2 linked regions of the Mesorhizobium japonicum MAFF 303099 genome follow. The protein of the gene in region 2 binds, or shares a complex with, the protein of the main gene of each other region. Links are inferred from orthologs where the notes say so. Each region holds a gene or a part of one and is shown on either strand. Other genes may lie near its edges.

Region 1 (5,535 bases), on a different replicon or contig from region 2:
CGCGTGCGAGAGCACGATGCCGACCAGCAAGGCCTTCTGCTCGCCGGTCGAACAAAGCTCGGCCGGCATCGCCTTGGGCCGATGCCGCACCAGGAGATCGGAGCGGTGCGGGCCTTCGAGCGTTCGCCCCGCGGCGCGATCGCGATCACGGCCACCAGCGAGCGCGCGGCGGAACCGCTCCTCGACATCGACCGCCGGCGCACTGGAAACCTCGGCTTCCAGATCGCCCGAAAGGCTGATGTCGGCCTGCGGGAACGGTCCCGTGTCGGGCAGCCTGTCGATCATGGCGGCGAGCAGGCGCACCAGTTCGGCGCGCGCCGCCGCAATGGCGACGCCGGTTTCGGCCATCTGCGTCTCGATCGCCTCGAACCAGCGATCATCCCGGGACCCATCCGTAAGCAGGCGATTACGGCCACGCATCGCCTTTTCGTAGTCGAGGGCACGCTGGCCGTGGCCGGGATCGATCGCCAGCACCAGTCGGTCGAGAAAGCGCCGGCGATCCGCGGCCGGTCCGGTGAACAGCGCATCCATGGCCGGCGTCAGCCACACCACGCGCAGCCATTCCAGCATGTCTTCGGCCGATCGGGCGGTCGCGCCGTTGATGCGAACCCGCCTGCCGCCTTCGCCCTCGCCAACCGAAATGCCCGTGCCGATCTCGACCTGGCCGTCGGGGCCGTCGAGCCGGGCATGCAGCGCAAAGCCGCCATCGCCGCCTTCGCGCGCGACATCGGCGTAAGGGGCACGGCGCAGGCCACGCCCGGGCGTCAGAAGGGAAATCGCTTCGAGGAGGTTGGTCTTGCCGGCGCCATTGTCGCCGGAAAACACGACGGCGCCCGGGGCGAGATCGATCGCCAGCGCCGCATAGTTGCGGAAATTCGTAAGTGTAAGCTTACTTATATGAGTCTGTGCCGGCAACCGCTATCCGCCTGTAGAAGTGCCGCAACCATTGTCCTTGCCGCCGGTCCTGTCGCAGAGCCGGATCGATGATGCAGCGCCGGCTACACCCGCATCGGCATCAGCACGTAAAGCGCGGTCTCGTCGGCCATGTCGTGGATCAGCGTCGGCGAACCGGCATCGGCCAGCATGAATTTGGCTTCCGTACCGGTGAGCTGGGCGGCGACATCCAGCAAATATTTGGCGTTGAAGCCGATCTCGATCGGGTCGGACGAGTAATCGGCCGCCAGTTCCTCGGTGGCGCTGCCGGAATCCGGGTTGTTGACCGCAAGCGTCACCTGGCCTTCGCTGATCGAAAGCTTCACCGCGCGGCCGCGTTCGGAGGAAATGGTCGAGACGCGATCGACCGCTGCGGCAAAGCTCTGGCGGTCGAGGATCAGCTTCTTGTCGTTGCCGGTCGGAATGACCCGCTGATAATCGGGGAAGGTGCCGTCGATTAGTTTCGAGGTCAGGACCACGCTGCCGATGGTGAAGCGGATCTTGGTATCGGACAGTTCGGTGGTCACGGCGACATCCGGATCGTCGACCAGTTTCTGCAGCTCGCTCACCGTCTTGCGCGGAATGATGATGCCCGGCATGCCTTCGGAACCCGCCGGCGCGTCGATTTCGGCGCGCGCCAGGCGGTGGCCGTCGGTCGCCACCGAGCGCAGCTTCAGCTTGCCGCCGACTTCATGCGTGTGCAGGTAAATGCCGTTGAGATAGTAGCGCGTCTCCTCGGTGGAAATGGCGAACTGCGTCTTCTCGATCAGACCCTTCAGGGCAACCGAGTCGAGCCGGAAGATATGCGAGAACGATCCGGCCGAAAGTTCGGGGAAGTCGGATTGCGGCAGGCACTGCAGGCGGAAGCTCGAGCGGCCCGACGTCACCGTCATGGCGTTGCCGTCCTCGTCCGTCTTCAGCATCACCTCGGCGCCGTCCGAGAGCTTGCGCACGATGTCGTAGAGCAGATGCGCGGGAACCGTCGTCGCCCCGCCACGCTCCACCTTGGCGGGCGTTGCTTCGGTCACCTCCAGGTCGAGGTCGGTGGCCTTCATTTCCAGGCTGGCGCCTTCGGCGCTGAGCAGCACATTGGACAGGATCGGTATCGTGTTGCGCCGTTCGACCACACGGTGGACGTGGTTGAGCGACTTCAGGAGATTTGACCGTTCCAGGATAACACGCATGACGAAACAGGCTCGCTTGAAAGGATGAGCGGGTCTCCGGCTGGCGGCGCCCCGCGAAAGGTCTGAACAGGCTCAGAATCTGCGTAAACTGACAGGAAAAAGCCCGCAAACGCAAGCCCGCGACACCGGTTCGGGCCGGCTGCGCGGGCTTTCTGGGGATAAACGCCGCGAAGACCGCCAGCCGGTGTGCTGAATCCGGAATCCGGATCGTCGCCGGCCGATACCGCGAGCCCATTTCGGGCTCATCGCTGGGCAGGCAAGCCATTGAATTCTAGCGCAGTTCCGGCTTGCCTGTTCTGGACCGGTCAGGCCTGGTCGTTGATCAGCCGCCGCAACAGCTCGAGTTCCTGGGCCAGCGTGTTGTCGTTGCCGGAAAGGTCCTCGATCTTGCGCACGGCATGCAGAACCGTGGTGTGGTCGCGGCCGCCGAAGCGCCGTCCGATTTCGGGCAGGGAGCGCGGCGTCATCACCTTCGACAGGTACATGGCGACCTGCCTCGGCTTGACGATGGTGCGCGTGCGCCGATTGGACAGCAATTCGGTCTTCGACACATTGTAGTGGCGCGCCACGATGCGCTGGATATCCTCGATACGGACCCGCTTCGGCTCGCCGGTGCGATAGATGTGGCCGAGGATCTCGTCGATACGATCGATGGTGATCTGCGGCTCGAACGACTGCCGGAACAGCAGCTGATTGAAGGCGCCCTCCAGTTCGCGTCCGCTGCCGGTCACGGTGCGGGCGACGTGATTGAGGATCTCGTCGGAAATGTCGAGCGATGCGTCGTCGATCCTGGCCGTGGCCAGGCGCAGTTTGAGCATGCCGAGGCGCATGGCGAAATCAGGCGCCGACATTTCAAGCGCGACGCCGCCATTGAGGCGCGAGCGGACGCGCGGCTCGAGCGATTCCAGCTCGGACGGCGGCCGGTCGGCGGCGACAACGACCTGCTTGGCGCTGTCGAGCAGCATGTTGATCAAATGGCAGAATTCATGCTGGATCGACTTGCCCTGCAGGAACTGCATGTCGTCGATGATCAGGAGGTCGATGTCGCGCAGTTGCTCCTTGAGCGTCAGCGCGTTGTTGTCGCGGATCGCCGTGGCGAAGCGCCACATGAAATACTCCGCGGTGAGATAGACGACGCGGGACTTCGGGTTCTGCTTCAGCGATTCCGCCGCGATGGCCTGCAGGAGGTGGGTCTTGCCGAGCCCGACGGTCGCGTGCAGGAAAAGCGGATTGAAGCGCACGGCGCTCGACTGCGATTCCGCCACGGCCTTGGCGGCGGCGAAGGCCACCCGGTTCGACGGCCCCTCGATGAAGGAGCCGAACGTGTAGCGCGGATCAAGCGGTGACCCCAGCACATTGTGGCGGAACTCGCTCTCGACCGCCGCACCCGGGCGCGGCACGGGAGGCCGTTCCACCCTGCCGGGGCTTACAGTGCCGGCGGCCAGCGCCGTCTGCGTCTGGCGTGTCATCTTGCGCGCCGGCGCCAACTCCGGTTCGGCATGGCTGCGCCCCTGACGGGTGGCCGTGCGCACCACGATCTCGATCTTGAGGAGATCGGCATCCTCCTGCTTCCACAGTTCGGAGATGAGGTCGAGATAATGACCATTGATCCACGAGCGCAGGAACGCGGTGGGGACCGAGATGCGGACAATGCCCTTGGACGCTTCCGCGACCTTCATGCGGCCGAACCAGCTCGAATAGACTTCAGCTCCCAGACGCGCCTTCAACTGGGTCTTGACCCGGTCGAACTTCTGTTCCGCGTCGCTGGAGACCGCCATCTCGTTTGCTCCGATCAAAGTTCCAGGAAATGGGAGGTCGCCCGTAAGCTCCCTTTCGATGCCGCTCTGCATGATCGAGTTCCTTGTCTTTCTAGTACCTGTTTTTTCGCTGGGGATGCGCCTCCTGCATCCTTGTTTCCAGCGACTTTGTCTTCGCTACGATGCCCTTTGCCGCCGCAGGCAATGGACGTCGCCACTATCCGGAGGGAACCGGTGCCGGCCCATGGAAGCCAGTCCGCGTTGGGTATGTCAGGGCAATACGACATCGTCCGGCGAAAAACGCCGGCGCGCTGTCAACCTGCCATGTCTCGTTACGCCAGTCCCCTACCGTATCGAAAAAGAGCAAACCAAAGCCGTCCGCGGACTTGATCCGCGTCGCAAATCCCGCCAATTTAAGCTGGCTGCGTCAGGCTGGGTTAGGGCCAGCGGCCCGTCCCTTTCGATGGATCGACATTACCGAAATCGTTGTGGATAGGGCAAGGCCACGTCTAACGGATTTTTAAGGAATCTGGTTACCTCCGGCGCCTTCGGGCGCCATGCTGCAGCGGTATATTTTGACAAAGCCATTGTGATTCAAACCCTTTTCCGGCGAATATGAAAAAGCCGGGCCGATACGAAATATTCTGAAATAATTCGCTTGACAGCCAGTTGTCCTCCCGTCCCCCTGGGGTGCTGTGGACAGGCTGTGGATGACCATGGGTAAGTATCTGAAAAATATAGCTTATTTCTGATAGTCAGGAACTTCCGAGGCGACACTTTTTAAGCATATCAACCATCAGTAGGCATGTATGTGCCGGCAAAGCATTTGGAAGCTTGGGATCCGCCTTGGGTGCCGTTTCCGAGCATTCTTTTTAAGTACTTGCCGGCAAACGAAAAAAACCCGGCGCGATCGGCCGGGTTTTAGACAAGCTAGTCTGTATAGCGATGTTAGGCCGACAGCACCTTGAGCCGTGCGGCCAGGCGCGACACCTTGCGGGACGCAGTGTTCTTGTGGATGACGCCCTTGGTCGCGGCACGCATCAACTCCGGCTCGGCGGCCTTGAAGGCGGCCTGCGCGGCAGCCTTGTCGCCGGAAGCGAGCGCCTCCTCGACCTGGCGGACATAGGTGCGCACGCGCGAGCGGCGGTTCTTGTTGATCGCCGCTCGGCGGGCGATCTTGCGCGTTGCCTTTTTGGCCGAGGATGTGTTGGCCATGATGCCTCTCTTCTGATCTGGTCGGCGCACGCGGCATGCCGCAGGACGCAAAAAACAAACGGGCAGCCACAGGGCCGCCTCGGTTGGTGCGGCTTATAGTTCAGCTTTTCCGGCGCGTCAACGCTGCCTGGCGTTCTTTTTGGCCCGCGCCACAGGGTTTCCGTCGCGGGCGGGCAAGGCTCTACCGATTGGCGAAATTCGGCTTCCGCTTTTCGGCGAAGGCCGCCATGCCTTCCTTCTGGTCTTCGAGCGCGAAAAGCGAGTGGAACAGACGACGTTCGAACCGCAATCCCTCGGTCAGCGTCGTCTCATAGGAACGGTTGACGGCTTCCTTCGCCATCATCACCGAGGGCAGCGAGAAATCGGCGATCTTGGCCGCCGCCTTGACCGCCTCCTCGACAAGCTCGGCGGCGGGCACGACCCGCGACACCAGGCCCGAGCGCTCG
Region 2 (7,712 bases):
AACGGTGATCCTGGCCGGCGAGGCCCATTGCGGGTTTCTCACCGGATCGTGGTCAGTCGACCACACGCTCGATCTTGTCACCGCAGCACCCGAGGAGGCGCCAACAGCGGTGCGCTTCCGGCGTGGCTTCTTCATCGGCGACGGAACCGGCGTCGGCAAGGGCCGGCAGTCGGCGAGCATTGTGCTCGACAACTGGCTGCAAGGCCGGCGCAAGGCCGTGTGGATTTCCAAATCAGACAAGCTGCTTGAGGACGCGCAGCGCGACTGGGCCGCGCTCGGCACGGAGCGTCTGCTGGTCACGCCGCTCTCACGCTTCCCGCAGGGACATCCCGTCACGCTTCCAGAAGGCATCCTGTTTACAACCTATGCCACGCTACGCTCCGACGACCGTGGCGAGAAGGTTTCGCGCGTCAGGCAGATCGTCGAATGGTTGGGCTCGGATTTCGACGGAGTGCTCATATTCGACGAGGCGCACGCCATGCAGAATGCCGGCGGCGGCAAGGGAGAACGTGGCGACGTCGCGCCCTCACAGCAAGGTCGCGCCGGCTTGCGCCTGCAACATGCGTTGCCTGGCGCCCGTGTCGTCTATGTCTCCGCCACCGGCGCGACCACCGTCGCCAATCTGGCCTACGCCCAGAGGCTTGGCCTCTGGGGTAGCGAGGACTTCCCGTTCTCGACCCGAGCGGAGTTCGTCGAGGCGATAGAGGCGGGTGGCGTGGCGGCAATGGAGGTGCTCGCCCGGGACCTTCGCGCGCTCGGCCTCTACACGGCACGCTCGCTCTCCTTCGACGGCGTCGAATATGAACTGGTTGAGCATGAACTGACGCTTGAGCAGCGGCGCATCTACGATGCCTACGCGGGCGCCTTCGCCGTCATTCACAATCATCTCGACGCGGCCATGCGGGCCGCCAACATCACCGGCGACAGCGGCACGTTGAACCGCCAGGCCAAGTCCGCCGCGCGCTCGGCCTTCGAAAGCGCCAAGCAGCGCTTCTTCGGTCACCTGCTGACGTCGATGAAGACGCCGACGCTGATCCGCTCGATCGAGCAGGATCTCCAGTCCGGGCATTCGAGCGTTATTCAGATCGTCTCCACCGGCGAGGCGCTGATGGAACGCCGGCTGGCGGAGGTGCCGACGCAGGAATGGAACGATGTCCGCGTCGACATCACGCCGCGCGAATATGTGCTCGATTACCTCGAGCATTCCTTTCCAGTTCAACTCTACGAGCCCTTTACGGATTCGGAAGGGAACCTGTCGTCGAGGCCGGTGTTTCGCGACGGCCAGCCCGTTGAAAGCCGCGAGGCGCTCGCGCGCCGCACGGCGCTGATTGAGAAGCTGGCGAGCTTGCCACCGGTTCCTGGGGCGCTCGACCAGATCGTCCAGCTCTTCGGCACCGACATGGTCGCGGAGGTGACGGGTCGGTCGCGACGCATCGTCAGGAAGGGCGAACGCCTGATGGTCGAGGGCCGCGCAGCCTCGGCCAATCTCGCCGAGACGCAGGCCTTCATGGATGACGTCAAGCGCATCCTGGTGTTCAGCGAGGCCGGCGGGACCGGCCGAAGCTACCATGCGGAGCTTTCGGCACGGAACACACGTCTGCGCGTCCACTATCTTCTTGAGCCTGGCTGGAAGGCCGATACCGCCATCCAGGGGCTTGGCCGCACGCATCGGACCAACCAGGCGCAGCCGCCGCTGTTCCGGCCGATCGCCACCAATGTGAAAGCCGAGAAACGCTTCCTCTCCACGATTGCCCGGCGTCTCGATACGCTGGGCGCGATCACGCGAGGCCAGCGCCAGACCGGCGGGCAGGGCCTGTTCCGGCCGGAGGACAATCTGGAATCGCATTATGCGCGCGATGCGCTGCGCCAGCTTTATCTGCTGATCGTCCGCGGCAAGGTGGAGGGCTGCTCACTCAAGCTGTTCGAGCAGACCACAGGGCTGACGCTGACGGACGAGAACGGCATCAAGGACGAGTTGCCGCCGGTCACCACTTTCCTCAATCGCCTGCTGGCGCTTACCATCGAACTGCAGGACATCCTGTTCGCGGCTTTCGACCAGTTGCTCACAGCCAGGGTGCAAGGCGCCATCGCGGCTGGGGTTTATGATGTTGGGCTCGAAACGCTGCGAGCGGAGAGCTTTGTCGTCACCGATCGGCGGGCGATCTACACCCATCCGGGCACGGGCGCCGAAACGCAGCTCCTCACCATCGATCAGCGCCAGAGCAACCGACCCGTGCCTGTCGAGGAAGCTGTCGCCCAGCTCGACGACCAGCGCGCCATCCTGCTGGTCAACGAACGCTCAGGGCGTGCTGCCCTGCAGGTCCCCGCGCCGTCGTTCATGCTCGATGATGGCGAAATCGAACGGCGGGTCAGGTTGATCCGGCCGATGGAGCAACACCATGCCTCCCTGCGTATGATGGGGGACAGTCATTGGCAGCAGGCTGATCGGGAGACTTTCGCCGCCGCCTGGAGTGCGGAGGTCGCGGGCGTCCCGGCATTCTCGGACTCGACCATCCACATCGTCGCGGGGCTGCTGTTGCCGATCTGGAAGCGACTACCAAACGAATCGAGCCGGGTCTATCGGCTCCAGACCGACGAGGGGGAGCGCATCATCGGACGCAGGGTTTCGGCCGCATGGGCCGCCGGCGCGCTCGCAACCGGCGTCAGCACCCTTACGGCACGAGATGCCTTCAACGCCCTTGCGGACGGACGAACGATGCTCGACCTCGCCGAGGGACTTCATCTGCGCCGCGTTCGTGTCATGGGCGCCAATCGCATCGAGCTGTCGGGCTTCACCGATAGCATGCGCGAGCGGCTGACGGCCTACGGGCTTTTCCACGAGATCATCTCCTGGAAGCTGCGGATGTTCGTGCCTGCGGACGCGAGTGGACCTGCGGTGCTCGCCAAGGTCATCGAGCGGTATCCCATACACCGCATCAGCGAGAAGGAGGCCACCTGATGTCGCCTTGCGATGCATCGGAACTAGCAAGCCGTCTCGCCCATCGGGCGGAGGCGGTCTGCCGCCGCTACCTTTCCAACGGACGCCGTGAGGGCCGCTACTGGCTGGTTGGCGACGCCCGCAATGCGCCGGGACGCTCGATGTTTGTTCGTCTCAAGGGATCGGATTCCGGCAAGGGCGCCGCCGGGAAATGGACTGACGCCGCCACCGGTGAGCATGGCGACCTGCTGGATGTCATTCGGGAATCGCTTGGCCTTGTCGATTTCAAGGACGTCTGCAACGAGGCGCGCAGCTTTCTGTCCATGCCCCTGACGACGAACGAACCAAAGGACCAGTGGGAGCAAGCCGTTCCCGCTGCCGGCGGCTCTCCCGAAGCGGCGCGGCGGCTGGTCTCCATGTCGCAGCCGGTATCAGGAACGCTCGTGGAGGCGTATCTGCGCGGACGCGCGATTACAGCCTTGCATGAGACCGGGGACCTTCGGTTTCATCCGCGCTGCTACTACCGTCCAGAGAGCGGCCCGACCGAAACATGGCCGGCAATGATCGCGGCAGTCACCGACCTCAAAGGCAAGCTCACCGGCGCCCACCGCACCTGGCTCGATCCGGGCGGATTCAGCGAAGCACATCTCGGCCGTGCTCCGATCGACACGCCGAGACGAGCCATGGGCGAACTGCTCGGTCACGCTGTCCGCTTCGGCTGCTGTCGTGATGTCATGGCCGCCGGCGAAGGCATCGAGACCATGCTTTCGCAACGCTCTGTCCTGCCAACCATGCCAGCACTTGCGGCGCTGTCGGCGGCGCATCTGTCCGCAATTCTGTTCCCTGACACATTGCGGCGGCTCTACATCGCCCGCGACAATGATCCGGCAGGCGACGCAGCAGTGGCAACCCTGATTGAACGCACCAACGCGGCCGGCATCGAGGCGATGGTCCTGACGCCACGGCTCGGCGACTTCAACGAGGATTTGCGTCTGCTCGGTCCCGATGCCCTGAGGGCGATCCTGCGGGTACAGATCGCGCCGCAAGACGTCGCTCGCTTCATGACGCTGAGGGCCTGACCGGAAAGGGAGGAAGCGGGCGTGCCAGCTGCGTGGCACGGCTGCGCATGCGGACCTGCGCTCGTTCGAGGCCGGTCCACGGCCTTCCAGAGGGCGATCGGGCGCCGGCGGTCCGGACAGGCAATGGCTGCGCCCGGCTATTTTCCGGCGGCCCTTGCCATCCCTCACGGCAAGCCGCGCGGGACCCGTCTTCGGGCCTTTCCATCGCGAGGCAAAATAGCCGGGCGCAGCCATCCTCCACGTTCGTTGCGGCCCTGCGCTGACGCTGCGGGTGCAAGTCCAGATCGTCCATCGCCTTCGTCGCCATGAAGGCCGCGATGGGCGCGGCCGATCCCGCGAAGGCAAGCCGCCATGAGCACCGAGCACGATACCGATATCGAGCCGCAACCCGCATCCCCCATCGACCACGTCCTTCAGGAGCTTCAGCTCTACGGCTACCGTCCCTTCGAGGACGAACCCGATCCGCGCCCGCTTCCCGAGGGACGTGTCGTCGCCGCCAGCATCGCCGACATCTTCGATGCTCTCGTGGTGGCGATGGCCGACACACGCCTTGAGCCCGACCTCGAGGAACTATTGTGGGGTACGGTCAACCTGTTCCATCGCGCGACCGCGCGGATCGAACGCGAACTCGATGAAAACGAACTTGGCCAACAGCGCCTGCAGCGTGAACAGGATGGGTCCGAGGTCAAGTCTGTCGAACTCGAACAACTGATTGCCCAAGGTCAGACGCTGCTTGAACGCCGCAACGCGTTCGAATTGATGCGCGACCAGGCCGCCGAGCATTTCGAGCGCCACACCCATTCGATCTGGCGGCCGCGCTCAGGCTCTAGGGTCAATCACCGTCATTTCACGGCGGCAATGATCGACAGTCGTGACTTCCTTGCCGCCAAGAAGGCTGCCGACACCCAGGCATTTCTCCCCCAAGGCCCGAAAGTCGCCTTCACCGGTGGACTGCATTGCAATGACCACCGCCTGATTTGGGACAAGCTCGACCAGGTGCACGCCAAGCATCCCGATATGGTCCTTCTTCACGGCGGCTCACCCAAGGGCGCCGAGCTGATCGCCGCGAAATGGGCTCACCACCGCAATGTGCCGCAGGTCGCCTTCAAGCCTGACTGGACCCGGCACGCCAAGGCCGCACCCTTCAAGCGAAATGACGCGATGCTGGATCTGATGCCAATCGGCGTGGTTCATTTCCCAGGGACCGGCATCCAGGACAATCTTGCCGACAAAGCGCGCAGGCTCGGCATCCCGGTCATGCGTTTTGGCGCGACGTGACAGTCGCCTGACGGACCGATGTCACTGGGGTCGCCTATCGCCGCTTCGAACCTAAAGGCTCGGTCAGCGTACTTGCTGGCATGGCCGCGACGCAGGCGGAGCAGTGAGCCTCGCACGATGCCTCAGGGTCCTGACAACAACGGATAGATCGATCCCCACGTTCTTGGCGCAAATCCTTGGTCTGGTCAAAGGGCCTGTCGCCATCAACCCGTGAAGGGTCGGACTACGCAAAGCGTGCCGCCACTTTGGCTTCGCCCTGCGGTGATTGCAGCCTTTTGGCCAGCCTCGTCGGGCGCCTGTCACGCGGGGATCGATCCCCGCTTCCAAACAGGAGCCAGGACGATGTCTCTCGCAGAAGCAAATGCCTTCGCCTTCAGTCTCGCAACGACCCTGATGGTCAGCATCATCATCTTCCGGGCCGGCGACGGGTCGCTCACCGTCGTGCCGGCCGACGAGTATGACGGAGAAGCCTCACAGATCGTTCGCGAAATCGATCCGCATGCGCGTTGACACTGAGAGCCTGCGGTTGGTTTTTCCCCCGGCCGTGGAGATACCTAGAGTTCGAACCGCAACTGCCGCTGATCCGGCGGCAACACGTCGCCCAGCGACGAAAGCGTCACGCCCAACAGGCGGATTCCCTTCCGCACCGGAAACACCGATCCAAGGAGATCGGCTGCGAGATGCTCGAAGTCGGAAAGTTCGATCGGCACCGCCACAGTCCGGCTGCGCGTGATCTGCTGGAAGTCGGCAAATTTGATCTTCAGCGTGACGGTCCGGCCCCGGATGCCTTTGCCCTCACAGTATCCCCACACTTTGGCCACCAGCGGCTTGAGTTCGGCGAGCGATGTTTCGAGATCGACGATGTCGGCTGCGAACGTGTCCTCGGCGCCGATCGATTTGCGTGGCCGATCCGGATCGACCGCACGTTCGTCGATGGCGCGCGCGATCTGATAGTACCAGAGCCCCGACTTTCCAAAATGCTGCTGCAGGAAGGAAAGGGACCTTTCCTTGAGATCAGCGCCGGTCTCAATGCCGAGCGCCTCCATCTTCGCGGCTGTCGCAGGACCGACACCATGAAATTTGTTGACCGGCAAGGTTTCCACGAAGGCCGGCCCGTGGCGTGGCGTGATGACGAACTGGCCGTTCGGCTTGTTCTGGTCGGACGCCATCTTGGCGAGAAATTTGTTGTACGAAATGCCCGCGGAAGCGGTGAGACCGGTCACCTCCAGGATCTTCGCCCTGATCATCTCGGCGATCGTCGTGGCAGACGAAATGTTGAGCCGGTTCTGCGTCACGTCGAGATAGGCCTCGTCAAGCGAGAGCGGCTCGATGAGATCGGTGTGTTCGGCGAACACGTCTCGGATCTGAGCCGAGACCGCCCGGTAGACGTCGAATCGGGGCGGCACGAAGATCAGTTCGGGGCATTTGCGCTTTGCCGTGACCGAAGGCATCGCGGAGCGAACACCAAAGGCTCGGGCCTCGTAACTTGCGGCAGCAACCACGCCGCGGGCGGCGGCGCCGCCGACGGCAAGCGGCTTGCCGCGCAGTTCTGGATTGTCGCGCTGTTCGACCGACGCATAGAATGCATCCATGTCGACATGGATGATCTTGCGAGGGTCGGCGCCGCGTTCAGGGACCATTTGCCTGCAATATCATTTCACCAGGGTCTAAGCCTCGTATTGAAAGATCCTACAATCTTCAGATCGCAAATTCAGCCTGTTTGCGAGCCTGGCGCAGATGCGAAATCGCAAGACTTGCTCCTGGAAGGGGGCGAAGGACTTCGTGTTCAGGATGCGTCATGTCGAGCCAAACCGAGCGCTCGTCCCGGCGCAGCACAACCATCTGACGGTCATGATAGGGGGAAATGTCGTCATAGGCCTGGATCGTGAGGATTGCGTAGGCTTCCGGCCAATCGCGCGTCGCCGGCCGCCAGATGCCGACGAAATAGAACCAATCACCGCTTCCAAGGCGAAAGCTGTCGTTCTTTCCCTGGCTGCGATACCGGAATTCGGACGCCGGTACCAGGCAGCGATGGCTCGGAAACGTGCGCTCCTCCGCACGCACGACCGTGAAAGGGCGTCCGCCTGGTTCCTTGGCTGAAGTCCCCACGGCAACTCAAGCATCTCAACATCGTCGCCATAGCGCCTTATGATGACGCGGCGTTCAGCGAAAACTCTTGCGCGCATGGTAAAATGAACATAGCCGGAACATGATTGCCGGGCAACGCCAAGAGACGGGTGACCCATGTGCAATGATTATCGGCTGATGGTGGACGTCGCCTCGATCGTGGAGGACTTCGCAGATCTCAAGATCAAGATCCGCTTTAGCGAAGGCGCGCCGAACATCGAGGCGCGCGAGGATATCAAGATTACGGATGTCGGGCCGATCATCCGGACGGTCGACGGCGCCGAGGGCGA

The links. Proteins that work in one complex are often made in the same cells at the same time.
Region 1: the proteins of dinB (region 2) and dnaN are in contact, whole or in part, in a solved structure (PDB 1OK7), measured with the Escherichia coli proteins. The link is inferred for Mesorhizobium japonicum MAFF 303099 from one-to-one orthologs.

The regions. Positions count from the first base shown.
Region 1 is NC_002678.2:4,474,976-4,480,510, forward strand. Bases 59-2,937 are described here. They hold dnaN (DNA polymerase III subunit beta), read right to left. Parts: upstream 2,118-2,937; coding sequence 999-2,117; downstream 59-998. Other genes in these bases: recF (DNA replication/repair protein RecF), read right to left, coding at 59-915; dnaA (chromosomal replication initiator protein DnaA), read right to left, coding at 2,423-2,937. Also shown: more of recF, read right to left, coding at 1-58; more of dnaA, read right to left, coding at 2,938-3,967; rpsT (30S ribosomal protein S20), read right to left, coding at 4,823-5,089; MAFF_RS22865 (enoyl-CoA hydratase), read right to left, coding at 5,271-5,535. UniProt on the Escherichia coli protein: Confers DNA tethering and processivity to DNA polymerases and other proteins. Acts as a clamp, forming a ring around DNA (a reaction catalyzed by the clamp-loading complex) which diffuses in an ATP-independent manner freely and bidirectionally along dsDNA.
Region 2 is NC_002682.1:163,923-171,634, forward strand. The notes cover bases 4,893-7,712. They hold dinB (DNA polymerase IV), read right to left. Parts: upstream 6,936-7,712; coding sequence 5,850-6,935; downstream 4,893-5,849. Other genes in these bases: MAFF_RS00880 (DUF2493 domain-containing protein), read left to right, coding at 4,893-5,295; MAFF_RS39885 (hypothetical protein), read left to right, coding at 5,638-5,805; MAFF_RS00895 (SOS response-associated peptidase family protein), read left to right, coding at 7,540-7,712. Outside these bases: MAFF_RS00870 (bifunctional class I SAM-dependent methyltransferase/DEAD/DEAH box helicase), read left to right, coding at 1-2,959; MAFF_RS00875 (DUF7146 domain-containing protein), read left to right, coding at 2,959-4,017; more of MAFF_RS00880, read left to right, coding at 4,369-4,892. UniProt on the Escherichia coli protein: Poorly processive, error-prone DNA polymerase involved in translesion repair and untargeted mutagenesis. Copies undamaged DNA at stalled replication forks, which arise in vivo from mismatched or misaligned primer ends.